Regions from separate parts of the Paenibacillus sp. 05T425 genome, predicted to be linked through region 1. Evidence: riboswitches for the same ligand, from Rfam matches in the RefSeq annotation. Region 1 holds a riboswitch; each other region holds the start of a gene.
The links. A riboswitch is a leader RNA that binds a small molecule or an ion and turns the genes downstream of it on or off. The one in region 1 is predicted to bind cyclic di-AMP.
Positions count from the first base shown of each region.

Region 2: linked by a shared signal. The riboswitch ahead of AC1DF0_RS21820 (APC family permease) and the one ahead of AC1DF0_RS17700 (hypothetical protein) in region 1 are both predicted to bind cyclic di-AMP.
Region 3: linked by a shared signal. The riboswitch ahead of AC1DF0_RS29000 (C40 family peptidase) and the one ahead of AC1DF0_RS17700 (hypothetical protein) in region 1 are both predicted to bind cyclic di-AMP.
Region 4: linked by a shared signal. The riboswitch ahead of AC1DF0_RS30640 (ubiquitin-like domain-containing protein) and the one ahead of AC1DF0_RS17700 (hypothetical protein) in region 1 are both predicted to bind cyclic di-AMP.

Region 1 is NZ_JBFTLA010000007.1:98,798-102,746, forward strand. Features, by position in the region: gene AC1DF0_RS17695 (hypothetical protein) at 86-481, opposite strand; cyclic di-AMP (ydaO/yuaA leader) riboswitch at 610-792, opposite strand; cyclic di-AMP (ydaO/yuaA leader) riboswitch at 819-1,025, opposite strand; cyclic di-AMP (ydaO/yuaA leader) riboswitch at 1,423-1,582, shown strand; gene AC1DF0_RS17700 (hypothetical protein) at 1,588-1,983, shown strand; cyclic di-AMP (ydaO/yuaA leader) riboswitch at 2,049-2,219, shown strand; gene AC1DF0_RS17705 (hypothetical protein) at 2,225-2,656, shown strand; gene AC1DF0_RS17710 (ABC transporter permease) at 2,724-3,506, opposite strand; gene AC1DF0_RS17715 (ABC transporter permease) at 3,512-3,949, opposite strand, start outside.
Region 2 is NZ_JBFTLA010000009.1:294,160-298,108, forward strand. Features, by position in the region: gene AC1DF0_RS21820 (APC family permease) at 184-2,010, opposite strand; cyclic di-AMP (ydaO/yuaA leader) riboswitch at 2,108-2,304, opposite strand; gene AC1DF0_RS21825 (sensor histidine kinase) at 2,505-3,911, opposite strand; gene AC1DF0_RS21830 (response regulator transcription factor) at 3,912-3,949, opposite strand, start outside.
Region 3 is NZ_JBFTLA010000019.1:40,776-44,724, forward strand. Features, by position in the region: gene AC1DF0_RS28990 (M1 family metallopeptidase) at 1-186, shown strand, start outside; gene AC1DF0_RS28995 (hypothetical protein) at 214-1,041, shown strand; cyclic di-AMP (ydaO/yuaA leader) riboswitch at 1,394-1,587, shown strand; gene AC1DF0_RS29000 (C40 family peptidase) at 1,591-2,067, shown strand; gene AC1DF0_RS29005 (MFS transporter) at 2,193-3,419, opposite strand; gene AC1DF0_RS29010 (GNAT family N-acetyltransferase) at 3,567-3,949, shown strand, end outside.
Region 4 is NZ_JBFTLA010000025.1:9,776-13,724, reverse strand. Features, by position in the region: gene rnmV (ribonuclease M5) at 1-423, opposite strand, end outside; gene AC1DF0_RS30640 (ubiquitin-like domain-containing protein) at 589-1,737, opposite strand; cyclic di-AMP (ydaO/yuaA leader) riboswitch at 1,992-2,177, opposite strand; gene AC1DF0_RS30635 (TatD family hydrolase) at 2,362-3,135, opposite strand; gene AC1DF0_RS30630 (HD domain-containing protein) at 3,143-3,949, opposite strand, start outside.

The sequences.
Region 1 (3,949 bases):
AACAATCCGAAGCAAACGATTAAAGTACCAATCATGTACAGATCCATCAAGGCAGTTCCCTCCTGCTATAGACATTTACAAAAAGTTATTTTTTCAATAGAAACCCAATTTCGCCGGTTTGCGAATGTACGATGTGATCTGCGCCAAGACCTTTATATATGACTCTTGGATTCCAATGCGTAGTAATGACGTAGATCGATCTAGACGTCCAATCCCTGCAGCATTGTATGAACCTGCAGCTAAGAGCTAAGCTGCTCTCAAAGATGAATACATCTCCAATGACCTTTTCCGGTATCATCCAACTATTCCTGTCATTAGTATTCACGTATAAAACGTTATTAAGTCCATGCTTACGAAGTTGTCTTTCCTCTAGCTTGCTGTTCGTCAGGACGATGAACGGCAGTCCGCGAAATACCAATGTTTTTATGAATGCTTTGCCAGCTTCATTAAGCCCGGCAACGATAATATGCTCCTCGCCCAACGGCAATCTCCTCCGAATTTCTGTAAAAAGGCAACAAAAAAGAAGCCTGCGGGAAAAGAGGACCTTTCCCCGCGGGCTTCTTCGGAGGCATGGCTAAGGAAGCCATGCCGAATCGGCACTGCGATGGTTGCCTCTCTCGATTACGCTTACGAGGTTAGCTGTCGGATTCGGGCGTGAGAGTCGCCCTACGCAAGGCAGTTAAGCCTTGCGATTCACCCCATGAGCACCTATGCGGCCGACTCCATCGCGGCGCATCGCTCTTTGGTTCCCCCGTTCCCGCAGACTGCTGCGGAACTCAGCGATAAAATAGCAATTAAAAACGAATCGTTGTATCATTCCTCTCTCCAAACCACGCTTACGAGGTTAGCTGTCGGATTCGGGCGGTGAGAGTCGCCCTACTTCGAAGCGGCATCCATGGTGCTGCCTCTTCGAAGATTCACCCCTGCCGTGCTGTCGTCCGACTCTCACATCGTACAAACGCACCGCTTCACATTTGGTTCCCCCGCTTTCCGCTTGCCTCGCKGAAACTCAGCGATCAGTCCATCGCAACTTCAATTGCGAATCCTGTATCGAATCTTACTCCCAGCCAAATTTTATGTAAAGCAGGTCCAGCGTCCATATTGGATAATATAGGAGCTTATAGAGTGATCGTTAACGTTTTCAAAAAGTTATAGCTCGATATTACTCACTTTTTCGCCAATTATCTCTCGTTTTCTGAAATTACATATATGCCTGAATTTCTTATCCAACACGCGCAAGCATGCTTTTTTTCAAATCATAAATAACAGAAGTAAAAACGAGTATTCCATCGAAAAAGCCTCTTTTCATGGATAAAATGATCGTCGCTCCTCTAATTTGCTCTTAGAGCGTCTTGTGCAACAAAATGAACCTTTTACAAATGCTTCGAATCGGTTTAGGATAGACGTCGAGCCGAAAAAGGCATATCATTATCGCTGAATTTGTCCATAGGATAAAGCGGGGGAACCAACAAGAGCAATCGTTCGATTGTTCGAATGGGGTGAATCCGAGGCACTGCCTCGGTAGGGCAGCTCTCTAGTCCGAATCCGTCAGCTAACCTCGTAAGCGAATAGAGGAGAGAATTTCATATGTTTATACAAGCACAAATCGACGAGCCATTACCTTCTTGCACCAACGACTGCCTGGCGCTAATCATTCGAAGAATCGAGATGTTCGTCATTCCTGATTACGATGGTTATTGCGCCGGCTATCGCGTCTGTCTCCATTTAGCAACGACTAACGGATTAGGCTGGGGTGAGTTGTTCGTGAATGAAGCAGATAAACCGGCAGACTGGATCAGATGGGGCAGCATGCTGCATCGTTATATAGGTGAGATACATGCTAAGGAAATCCCCGCTGACAATCGCATTCACGGTTTGTTCAACGACGCGCTTCTTCACGTTCGGAACGACAAGAGTACGAGAAATCCCGCCATGAGTGGAGATTTACTGCAGTGCTCCGTTTCCTATATCTCACTATTTTAAGGGTAAGTTGTCAGAATATTTAGCGAAAAGCATTTACAAACGGCGCGGATAGATTTATAATATACGGCATACTAACGCTGAATTTTTCGTTTGAAAAAGCGGGGGAACCAACGCGAGCCACTACTTGGATCAATCGATCCGCTCGCAAGGGGTGAATCCAAGGATTTGTAACCTTGGTAGGGCGTCTCTCTGTCCGAATCCGACAGCTAACCTCGTAAGCGAAATAAGGAGAGGTTTATTTATGTTGACGAAATCCGATTGTCATCTTTCTTTTCTGTCCGATCAAGATCTTAGTGACAGTCTCACCATCACACGCATCGAGTTGTTCGTTATTCCTGCCCTCGCCGTCGACTCTTCCGGTTATCGCGTATGTCTTCGAATGCTAAGCAACAAAGGGGTCGGCTGGGGTGAATTTTTTGCGCCTGAGTCCGACAGCCAAATCGATCTGAAGCAATGGAGCGAGCCGCTGCGTCAATTCGTCGGAGCTTTCACGGATTCTGCCTCGTTGTATGACTCTCTACTGCCGGCACATGTGGATGGAAGACTCAATGAATTGTTCTGCACCGCGATCGACGATCTTCTCGCTCATACCGACAACCCTACCTTCATCGAAGGCAATACCGAAGAGACAGTACTTAAGAACCGTTCCGTTGCCTATGTGTCCATCCATTAGCGTATTAGAATGAAGCAAGCCCGCTCCTACAGCGCGAAGGAGCGGGCTTGCTTACGTTATGGCGAGCTTATGATCCGGTCGAACGATAATGGCGGACACCGATATGCCATACCGCTAGACAAGGTACCAAGAACAATACGCCAGCAAGCGGCAGCAGCATATAGAACCAGTCATTGCCGTTCTGCTTTCCAAGAATATAGAGCAACGGCAAATAATTTACGCATCCGAACGGGATAATATACGTAAACAGAACTTTAACCCATCTTTCGTAAATATTCAGCGGGTATTGTGCCATCTCCCGCCCTCCGTCCGTCAAAATGTTTGCAATCTCAAGTCCCTGAATCGTCCAAAAGCACATCGTTGCCATCAAGATATAGATGCCTGCGAAGATACACACGCCGCAAACGATCATCAAGATAAATGTCGTCACCTTGGACGCATTCCATTCAACCGGCAGCTTATACAGTGCCCAGCCAAGCACAATCGCGCTTTGCAGCATCCGCCCGACTCTCGTGAACTCGAATTGCGACCCAAGCACCTGAAGTACTGTGCTGCGCGGGCGAACAAGCAGACGGTCGAACTCGCCTCTTCTCACGAGACCTGAGAATGCATCGAAGCCCCGCGCGAAACATTCACTTAGCGAGAACGCCATATGAATAATGCCGAAGCACAACGCAACCTCGAAGAAGGTCCAACCTTGCAGATCCCCAAAGCGCTCGAACATAAAATACAAACCTGCGAACACCGTTACCGGTACAAAAAACTGTCCGAAGCTTAGCAGCCAGAAGGAAGCGCGATATTGCAGCTGCGACTTGAACAAAATCGATATGTATTTGAAATAGAGTTGCATAGCGATTAGCCCCCCTGAATGACTATTTGCCGTAGTGCCTTCCTCATTGTGGACCAACCAATTCCTATGAGCACCCCAAGCCAGCCTACCTGGATGATGATCCCCCATAACGCTTCCGTCTGTGAAATATGGCCTGAATATACACGGAAAGGGAAGTCAACCGTCCAGCGGAACGGCAATACGTAAGTAAACCGTTGCAGCCAATCCGGCATAAGCGGCACGGGAATAATCATCCCGGCTAGGAATTCGCCGGCAATCGAGATCATTAGAATCGAACCTGTCGGCGATAGTGTCCAAAATACGGAAATGTAAATCATCATTGATATCGCAACAATGACGAATAAGCCCAGCAGCAATGAAGCAACAAAGAAGAAAAGCGTTGGCCAGTCCGGGGGTGTTGTCATACGATACGGTTCCGGCAAAAAAAACACGACAAGAACAAT
Region 2 (3,949 bases), on a different contig from region 1:
ATCAGGCCTATCTGCAAATCGTCGCCATAGTGGAAAAATTAACGCCGGAAAACGGAGCTATTTCGTTCTCAAACCTAATAATTCTGAAATTAACGGGAGGAATTCCCGTTATTGATAACCCCACAATAAAGAGGCTGCCCATAAGTACGCTTATGGTGCAGCCTCTCCCTTTAAACCAACCTATTATTTTTTCAAATGATACGGAACGGTCGTTACGATCACGTCTTTGCGATGAAGCAGATTGGCTCGAATCATGAAGCTGGTCTGGTTGTGCAAAATATTATGCCAGCCCTTCTTCGGAATGAACTGCGGGATGACAACCGTCACCTGATAGTTCGACTCGCTTGCCTTACGCTGAACGGTATCGACGAACTTGAGCAGCGGATGGATGATCGTTCGATATGGCGAGTGGAGCGTCACCAACCTTACGTCAGGCATAAACTTCTCCCACTTCTCCTCGAATGCCGCTTCATCCTCCCGCTCGAAAGGAATGTACACCGCAATAATCTGTTCGGCTTTCAGCGACTTCGCGTAGTTGATCGAGTTCTCGACGACATGCGTAATGCCGGCTACCGGCAAAATAATGACGTTGCCCTCTATCGCAACTGGAGGCTCGCAGGTCGCCAGACGCAGCTGCTCCCCTACCGCTTCATAATGCTTCTTAATCCGCATGAACAAATAAATGATTAGCGGCAAGAATATGAGAATCGACCATACTTGCTCGAACTTCGTTAGGAAGAACATCATCGTGACAACGAAGCTAATGAGTGCGCCCGTCGCATTAATGATAAGCTTCGTTACCCAACCCTTCGGCTTCTCGCGAATCCACTTCACGATCATGCCCGTCTGCGACAGCGTGAACGGGATGAACACGCCTACCGCATATAGCGGGATGAGATGCTCCGTCTGCCCGTGGAACGTAATAATGAGGATGATGGACAGTACGCCCAAAATAATAATGCCGTTCGAGTAACCGAGCCGATCGCCCCTCACCGTGAACATGCGCGGAATGAACTTATCCTTCGCCAAATTCACCGCAAGCAGCGGGAAAGCCGAATAGCCCGTATTAGCCGCAAGAATGAGAATTAGTGCCGTCGTGCCTTGAATGAAATAATACATAATGTTGCGTCCGAACGTCTCTTCGGCGATCTGCGATACGACCGTCACTTCCACCTTTGGCGAAATCCCGTAATAATAAGCGAGCCATACGATACCGGAAAATAACACCGCAAGCAGCGCTCCCATCGCAACCAACGTCTTCGCCGCATTGTTCGGAGCAGGATCCTTGAAGTTCGGAATCGCGTTCGATATCGCCTCAACGCCCGTCAGTGCCGAGCTGCCCGATGCGAAAGCACGCAGCAGCAAGAACAAGCTAATACCCGCAACCGGCGTGCCAAGCGGCGGATGCAGCTCCGGCGATACGTGACCGGTAGCGATGTTGTAGATACCGACGCCGATCATGATGAACAGCGCCAGCACGAACAAGTACACCGGATAAGAGAGAATCGAAGCCGATTCCGTCACGCCCCGTAAGTTCAATATCGTGATGAAGATGACGAAGATCACCGCGATCAGAACTGTGTATTCGTGCAGGCTGGGAAAAGCCGACGTAATCGCGTCGGTTCCAGCCGATACGCTTACCGCAACGGTCAATATATAATCGACCAGCAGCGCGCCGCCTGATATGAGCCCCGGGAACAGGCCGAGATTTTGTTTCGATACAACATAAGCGCCGCCGCCATGCGGATAAGCGAAAATAATTTGTCGATACGATAAAATTAATGCCGTCAATAAAATCAATACGCCAATTGCAATCGGAACAGAATACCAGAACGCCGCTACGCCAATCGTCATTAGCACAAGCAGAATTTGTTCCGGACCATAAGCAACCGAAGATAATGCGTCCGAAGACAGAATAGCGAGCGCCTTCGTCTTAGCGAGCTTCTGCTCGCCTAGTTCCTTCGACTTGAGCGGTCGACCGATTAATAATCTTTTGATTGAAGCTAACATGCTGTCACCGCCGTCAATGAATGGTTTTCCTTAAAAAAGAGCACAACAAAAAAAGCCGCAGGGAAATCCCCGCGGCTATAAGACGAGCCGTAGTTGATTCACCTCTCCATACACGCTTACAAGGTTAGCTGACGGATTCGGGCGTTTAGAGTCGCCCTACCTCGAGCGCGCCTTCATAAAGGCAGCGACTCTCGGATTCACCCCGGCGACGTAGCAAGCTTTCGCTTATGCTGCGCGTCGCGATTGGTTCCCCTGCTTTCCGCTTCGAGAGCGGAAACTCAGCGATCGTGAATATATATTTTAGTGCATTACGATCATAGTCCTCTGGGAATGGAATGTAAACCAACGTTTTCGCTCAAATAACGTTAAAAAAGCGATAGAAAATCCATGAATGCGCATACATGACCGCAAGACGTGGCGCACGTCCCTGCTTTGCGCATTTTAATCGTTCAATCGCCACAATATCCGCTACACCCTTGATAATAATTAATTTATTAGACAACCGGGAAAGCAAGCGAGAATTCCGCTCCGCCATCTTTGCGGTTAGACGCTGTAATATGGCCGCCGCAGCGCTCGACAATCGCACGGGCAATCGCGAGCCCAAGCCCGCTTTCGCCGTCCTTGCCCTTCACGAAGCGATGGAATAAATACGGCAACAATTCCTCGGGAATGCCATTTCCGTCGTCGGATATCGACAATTCGACATGTCCCTTGCTGACGGCTGCGTGAATATAAATATGCTTGTTTGCATGGCGAACCGCATTGGACGAAATATTAAGCAGCGCCTGGAGCAGCTTATCCCGATCAGCCCTCACGAGCAGCTCTTCATGCTCATCGACCGATGGATGTAGGGACAGCTCTTTCTTAACCAACATCGGGTTCACGCGTTCGATCGTTTCGATAAGCAGTTCCTTGAGGCTGACCACTTCCGGTTCATAAATATCTTCCTCGCTGTCGAGCTTGGCGAGCAGCGTCATTTCCGTTACGATGTTTTTCAATCTTGCGCTCTCGCTTAATATGATGTCCAGTCCCTTATTAATGGATTCACCCTCGAATATGCCGTCCCGAATACCTTCCGTATATCCCGCAATGGACATTAACGGCGACTTCAGCTCATGCGAGGCGTTCTGGAAAAACTGCTTCTGCGCTCGGCTGAATCGATTCAGCTCTCCGGCCATTTCATGCACCGTACGCGCTACCGAGCCAATCTCGCCGCTTGCCTTCACAAGCTGCACGTCGGCGAACTGTCTGCCTTTCACCTTCGTCAGCTCTTCCTTCAGCCTCATTAACGGCTTAATAAGCTTTCTCGTAATGAGATGGCTGAGCACAAGCATAAGTACGCCGCCAATCGCGAATACGAGGAGCAGCCGTCCGAGCAGCGCCCGCTCGATTTCTTCGATTTTGCTGACGGAGGTCAGAAGCGTAAGCTTCCCTTGAGGGACGCTGGTGACGCTGGAAATATAACGGCTGTCGGTTCCGTCCCATATTTTTTGCAAGCTTACGGAATCAAGGTTCTCTACGGTCACCGCGCCTGCCACCGTTGCCTCCAGCTTGGCTGACGGCTGCAGTTGAAAGGAAACGGAAGGTGTAAATTCTCCTGCTTTCACATCTACATAATTGCCTTCCGCATCCGTCACAATGGCAGCTATGCCAGCCGCGGTCACAGGCGTAAGCGTCACGGATTCCGAAGCTACCGTCCCTTTATCGATCGATGAAACGGCCGACAACGTCGTAAAATGCTCAAGCGATTTCGTTATTTCGGCACTGACCTGAGCCATGTCCTGCTTCTGAGCGACCATGAAGTGATCCAGCAGCACATAATGAATAAGCACCGCAGTGATGGACAACACAATGACGAGCGCGACTCCAAAGGCAATATTGATTTGGTGGACAAGCTTCATCTATTCATTCACGCTCCGTTCCGTTCGCATGCGGTAAC
Region 3 (3,949 bases), on a different contig from region 1:
CAGATTACGCAAGTGCATACGGCTCCTCTGCAATGGGCGATGATCGATTCCGAGCATTCGAACGTACTCGACAACAAGCTCATCAACAACTATATGCAAGCCGATCTGCCGGACAAGACGCGCATCCGGTGGGGCATCAGCGTATCGAAGCTGATCGAGGGATTGTTAGGTACGCTGAGCTGGTAAGTATAAGCGCGCAAGGAGCGATCGAATATGAAAATGTATATGAAGCAAGGTTGGCAGCTTGCGGTCAAGCACTTCCACCTCATCATTCTGTTATTTCTGTATCAGTTGCTATGGGGCTTCTTCCTCTATCGATTTATCGATTCGGTCGTCTCGCCCTTGCTGCGCCGGTTTCCAGCTGCATACCCGTCTGATACAGCCGTTCACCTCTTCCTGACCGAGGCGCAGTTCCAACTGCTGAAGACCGACATCCTTACGCCTTATGTATGGATGCTAGGCGGCTTGTTCGCCATCCGCATGTTGCTGACTCCCCTGTTCAATGCCGGACTGTTCTATTCGCTGCACCATTCTAGTACGCGAGGCGAAGGCGCGGCCGGCGGCGGCACTAAATTTGTAGAAGGCATTCGCAAAGCTTGGAAACCGGTCATGCTGCTCCACTGGGCGGAGGCCGCGCTAGCACTTGCTCCCGGATTCTGGGTGCTGCCTCATGCGCTCGACGCATACCTGCAAGGCGGATCGAACGTCGACCTGCTGCAATCCGTCCTTCCCGGCGCTGGACTATGGCTGTTCTGGGGCGTGCTGCTGCATCTGCTCTTCCTGGCCATGCAGCTTGGCGCCGCCTCAAAAGAAGGCATCCTCCACTCGCTCGGGCGCGCGCTGAGGCATATCGTCTCCTTCGCTGCCATCTCGCTGGTTATGTGGGCCATCGGAGCCGGATTAGGACTTCTCATCACCGGTGTATCGCTGCTATGGGCCGGACTATTCGCACTCATCCTTCATCAAGGCTACAACTTGGTGCGAACGCTCGTCCGAGTATGGACCATTGCCGCTCAATACGAATGCCTGCAATCCAAGTAGCTTCATTATCTTAGCCCGCTTTAGCTCAAATACCCCCGAATCTACGCCTGTCCTATTATGGCGAATTCGGGGGTTTTTACGTTATCATCCTACTAATGACGGCGACAGCCTTTTTTGCTAGAAAGATGAGAATCCTCTCACCATTAGTACCTTGGGGTCATACTTTACAGAATATCCACATAATAAATGAAATCGAGTATCGATTATTTAGTCCCTCGGTCCTAGTTGAGGCTTTATTATTACATGAAAAATGATTATACGAAGCAGTTTGTCAAAAGATTACATGAGAATTATTAGAATTTTGTTAGAAAGGCAGGAGATGAATGAAAAAAATCGAATAATTGTCAAGAGCAAAACAAAACTGCCTAATTTCCTAGCGGAAAACGGGGGAACCACTCTGGGTGAATTGATTCCGACGCCACGGCTATAAGTCATACCGCCTCTGTAGAAGAGGATATCATCGACTTGTTCGTAGCGCCTGAGGAATCATAGGGAACCTTCAACCGAACCCCACAGCTAACCTCGTCGGCACCGGAAGGAGTTTCACAATTGAAAAAGGTTACCGTAATGCTTTTGGGGCTTGCGCTCTTGCTCGCTGTTCAAGCGGGAAGCGTTTTCGCAGACTCCAAAATGAACGGATTTATCAATGACGTCATTGGTACTCCGTACAAAAGCGGTGGAACTACCGCGAAAGGCTTCGATTGCTCCGGCTTCACGAGCTATGTGTTCGCTAAGATGGGCATCGATCTTCCTCGCGTTTCCTCCGATCAAGCAACAGTTGGCACGAAGGTCGCTAAAGATGACCTGATTGCCGGGGATCTTGTGTTCTTCGACACAAGCGGCGGAAACAACGGCGCAATTTCCCACGTCGGCATCTACATAGGGGACGGCAACATTGTACACGCTTCGGTTAGCCGCGGCGTTGTAGTCGACAAGCTCGATTCCACTTACTACAAACCTCGTTATGTGACAGCACGTCGCATTCTTAGCGAGGAAGCATTTACCACTTACGCCGACGCAAAATAGTTTCACCCTTTACAACAAAGCCGCAGTCTGTTCGTCCACTCGCGACAACAGTCTGCGGCTTTGTTGTTTTTCTGACAAAATAGGCCACCCCAACAGCCTGCAGGCTGTTGGGGTGCTATTACTTTCTATTTATTACGCACAGCATCGCGCCGCTGCGACTGCCCTCTGCCTAGCACAAGCATTGCGCCCAGTACGAGCAGCATGATCAGAACCAGTACGCTTACATACCAAAGCGTAACCCCGCCGTCATATCGATCCATGAACCAGCCGGTAACGCGAGGGAAGATTGCCCCGCCAAGCCCGCCGCATGCTACGAGCAAGCTCGTCGTCCGCTCAGTCATGCCTGGGATTAACGCATTCGCATAGACAAGGGCGATACCGAATATACCCGAGAAGAACAGACCGCTTAAAGCGACGAAGAAGAGCATCCAGCTGAGCTGACCCATGAGCGCCATTAATGCGAACACGATCGTTGCTCCGCCAGTAGCAATAAACAAATACTTCGCATACCCCATTTTCTCCGCCAACGTGCCTGCAAATATACGTCCGAACACCATTGTTGCCCAGAACAGGCTGAGCGCTGCCGCAGCACTCGACTCATTTACCTGCGAACGCTCAATAAGCAAGGAAGGCAAGTAATTGGAGAAGCTCATCTCCATGCCTACGTAGATCATGAAGAACGCTGCCGACAGCAGCAAGAACGGAAGCGCAGTGCGCGGATAACCGAATATACCTGTTCTTGCACCTGCCGCCCCTTGCTCCATGCTGCTGCTCACCGCTGCTTTCGGCGGTTGAAATCCGATCTGCTCGTCCAGCTTGCCGAAGGACATCGTGAGCCACAATACGAATGTAACGCCCGACAGTGCCGCCAGTATCGGGAACGATACCTGCCATACGTTCTGAGCGATCAAATAAGCGGCTGCAACCGGTATAATAAGTGCGCCGACGCCAAAAAACGTTTCTAGCCGGCTCATTGCCGAAGCCTTGCCCTTAGCAAGGTCGATGATCATCGCGCCGACGACCGCTTCCGTCATGCCGAAGCCGAACCCCGCGAGAGGAGCGACGGCCAGCATCCAGCCCCAGGGAAGAAGCAGGCTGTAAGCGGCCTCGCTTAAAGTAAGCGCGCCAAGCGCAATAAGCACCGCGCCTCGCTTGCCGATTCTTGCCGTGATGGAGGGAGCCAGTATGACACCGACCAGGAAGCCGAGAAATTGATTCATAATCCATTGTCCGCCGTCTTTGTACGTGAGCCCATAATGATCAATCAGCTGCTCCAATATCGATCCGCCTACCACATGCGCAATACCGATTACCAAGTAAGACAGACAGCCGATCCATATTAACTTCTTCATGCCGTAGTTCTCCTTATGTCCGCGCGCCTTCTGGCGCCTATCTGATATACTTAGTCATACGTATCCAACTCATTTGCTCCATCCGGAGGTTATAAGATATTGAATAATTTAAACCATTCTTCTCATTATAAACGCTATCCGATTCAAATGACCATATGTCCGCTGGAAATACAGCATGCTGTCGAAATATGTAATTGGATTTATGAGCCTCCCTACGATGTCTACCACTGGCCAACTTGGGAGCAAATGCAAAAGGACGAAATCGAATTCGGCGATCCCGTCCTGCGTGCGCAGCAATATATAGCAATCGTTGACGATAGCTCGAGACTGATCGGCTTCGCCCAGTTGTTCCCCATGACCGGCGTAACCAGGCTCGGACTCGGCCTTCACCCTGATCTGTGCAGCCGGGGTTTAGGTCCTTCCTTCGCTAAGCTAATTGCGCTTGAAGCGCGAAGAAGAATGCCTCAGCATGAGATCGACTTAGAGGTACTCGCTTGGAATACGCGAGCCGTACGCGCCTATGAACAGGC
Region 4 (3,949 bases), on a different contig from region 1:
TACCAGCAATCTGCGATTAGCCGCATCGGGATGCACGATCAATCCCGCTTCCATTAAGTGTTCCCAGGTCACCTCGCCAGCCGTATCCGTTGTCTCCGTTCGAAGCTCAGATAGCGCCTGGCGAATAGCTTCGGGGCTTGCGTTCTCAATGCCGATATCGCCCTTGTACAGCGCCTTCTCCTGCGGCAGGAACGCATGTTTGCAGCCGGGCGCATGCCTTGCCACAATCTTACGGATGCGTTCCCCTGCATGATCGGGATCCGTGAATATAATTACGCCGCGGCGTTCATTCGCCAGCGCTATGCGGCGCAGCACCTCATCGCCTATCGCCGAACCGTTCGTCTCGATCGTATCGGCTTCTACTGCGCGCTTCACCGCGACGGTATCATCCTTGCCCTCTACGACAATGATCTCCTTAATCACTAAGATCATTCCCTTCCTCATTTACTTAAATAACTCTGCAACAATTGCTGCCTTATTTGCGTCAATAAAACTACAAAAAGAAGAGGCTTAGCCTCTTCTTATGATGGCATATTTAATTGTACATTACGATAAGATGATGATAAACAGTTAGCTGCCGATAAAGCACTAAGTGGATGACGGTTTGTTCGGTCCAATAACGTACACGGTGTAACCCTTCTTGCGTCCGAACTTCTCCGCAGTCTTCTGACTGCCGAAATACACGTCGATCTTATTGCCCTTTATTGCGCTTCCCGTATCCTCTGCCCGGCGGAATCCGATGCCTTCAATGAATACCCACCAGCCGATCGGGATTACCTTCGGATCAACCGCGATCGTTCTTCCTTCCGTCACTTTCGTTCCGGACGCCGTAATGCCGTATTGAGGGTGGCTTTCGTCCTTGCCCGTCGATTCCACGCCAGCGGAATACGCAGTTAACGTGACGTTCTTCAAGATGCTCTTCGCCTTAAGCGTTACACCGTTCTTCGTCAACGTCTCCACAGTAGGACTACTGTTAGAGAGCACGGTTACCTTCGGCTCAGGCTTCTTCGTACCGACTGCCACGACTTGATCGACAGCAGCGGTCTCGATTACTTTGCTGACCATTTGCTTAGAAACAAGCACGCCATCCTCGTACTGCTTCTGAATATGCTCAACGATAAGGCCTTGCTTACCGGTCTGGATCAGCTTCTCCTTGCCGACCTCCAGCGTCGGATCTTCTTTCTTCACGATAGAGAATGGCATCGCCCGCTCGCTCTCCGATACTTTCGTATCGACGCGTACAACGGTTACCGACATATCCTCTTCGACAGATGAGTTAAGCGACGGTACTACTTTATCATGATTACGAACAGAAATATTTAATTGCTCGATCGCCGCTTGCACAGTTCCTTCTGTCGTGTACACCGTTGATGTCTTGCCATCCGCCGTTACATTGACCGCCACCGCATGATTAATTTCAACGCGATCGCCGTCTTTAATGGCTGCATTCAGAGGCACCGAAACCTTGTCATGCTCGCCAATCGTAATAGCTTGTTCATCCAGTAGGCGTTGCAGGACCCATTGCTTTGTTTCTACAACGGTTTCTTGTCCATTCACTACTACGGAGACGCTTTTGACAGCCGTTCCGTACAACAACACCAGTAACATGAAAGTCATAGCGATTGAGATAATAGCACTGAGTAGTATCAAACGCAAATTTTCATGCTTCCATCGCATTGCGAAAGACATGCTGGATGATCGTTTCCCATGGGTGTCCTTTACCTGGATTGTGCCCATTTCATCGGTCCTCCTTCATAGCCCCGCCGCCAAGTGTTACGCATGATTACAACTGACGCGACTATAGTATATTGGCGTGCGAGCACGCAATCCAGTAATTCTACTTCTTTTCTCGATCCTCTCACCTCCATGACTAACCCTATGACGACGATTTCCCGATTATTCGAAAATAAAAAGAAGCCGTCGACAGAGGATCTGTATCGTGGCTTCTCGGATGTCTACACGAGATATCATAAAAATGGGTGCACGAGGTTGATCGCTCTCTATGAACGCTTACGAGGTTAGCTGACGGATTCGGGCAAGAGAGCTGCCCTATTCGAAATCGCAATGCTCATGGCAATGGCTTCGAAATTCACCCCTGAAAAGATCAAAGCGCGGTCCTTCAAATACCCGCACTTGGGTCCCCCGTTCTCCTTCCGGAGATTAAGCGCAAACTGGAAATCCAATACAAAAAGTAATAACTCTGAAATGAATCATACCTTCACGGGCGGTCTGTTGTAAAGAAGCGATAAAAGACGATTTAAGCGAAAAAGCTGGTTAAAGTCGGAAAAGATTAAAGATTTCCTGAACAAAATCCAGTTTTATCGCCTAAAAGGTCATTGAATCTCTCGTTTCCTACCGTTTTTAAACAATACCAAAACATTTTTTACCGTTTTCGGTCGTAATTTTGGCTATTTCTTCCACGGATTTACCCAATAGCTCGGCAGCAGACTGGGCGACAAGAGAGACGTAAGCGGACTCATTTCGCTTCCCTCGGAACGGGTGAGGGGTCAAATAAGGGGCGTCCGTTTCGATCAATAATCGGTCCAATGGAACTTGCTTCAGCACCTCTTTTGGCACGCGTGCATTTTGGAATGTAACCGGTCCCCCGAACGAGATATAGAAGTTCATATCGAGGCAGGCTTTGGCCGTCTCCCAACTGCCGGAATAGCAGTGCATGACGCCTCCAACCTCTGCCGCATTCTCCTCGCGCAAGATCTTAACGATATCCTCATGCGCATCCCTATTGTGGATGACGATCGGCTTCTTCACCTTTCGCGCCAGCCTAATCTGCTCCCGAAATACACGATGCTGCACATCCTTAGGTGAAGTGTCCCAATGGTAATCAAGTCCTATCTCGCCTATTGCGACAACTTTCGGATGCTCGCATAGACGTTCAATCCATTCCAAGTCGTCTGGCGTCATATCGATGCTGTCGACAGGGTGCCAGCCAACCGCTGCGTAGATAAAGTCATAAGCTTCCGCAAGCGCAATCGTTGTCGGGATCGTCTCCCGATTGAAGCCGATATTGAGCAGCAGATCAACGCCCGCTTCTCTCGCTCGCTCAATTACCTCTTTACGGTCCTCGTCGAACTTATGTGAGTCTAGATGGGTATGCGTATCAAATAAATATGTCATGTTGATGTTATACTCCTTCATTAAGCTGAAATAGTTGTTTCAAATGAGGACTAATCTGCGAAATATTCATCCTGAGCGGCTCCTCTGGAAAATACAAATGATACTGTCCCTGATGTAAACCGGTGATCGATCTAACAATGTCGGATTTAGCCGATATTTCACTTATTTCATCCTGATGATCCAACAACAAAATCGGCGCTTTTTCTTTCTTTTCTCCCTCTTGTCTGTCGGGACGATACACGTCATACGGCAGATCGAACGGGAAATCCAGCTCCATATGGTACTCCGGAATCATGCCGATTGAGAGGAACAGCAAACGTATTTCTTCTAATAAAGTAGGCTCAGGATCATCGATCGTTATGTACTTGTATAATCGTCGATTCAGGAAGCGGTCGCATAGGTCGGCCAGCAGTGAATCGTCCTCTTCGGCCCATTGCATGAAAGCCGTCTGCGCAAGCGCTTCATCCAGCTTCAAATAATCGCTGACGGCCATCGTATTATCGAGCAGCCGCTTGACCGACTCTGGCATCCATAAGAAGGAATAACCCTTCTCGTACAGCTCTTTCGCCCGGCGGAAAATTTGCCTCAAAATAATTTCCGAGCTCCTCGTAACCGGATGGAAGTAAATCTGCCAATACATCTGGTAACGCGACATCAAATAATGCTCCACCGCATGCATGCCGCTTTCCTTAACCACAATTTGCCCTTTGTAAGGCCGCATCACCCGCAAAATGCGCTCCAAATCAAAATTACCGTAATTTACTCCCGTAAAATAAGCATCTCGGAGCAAATAATCCATCCGGTCCGCATCCAT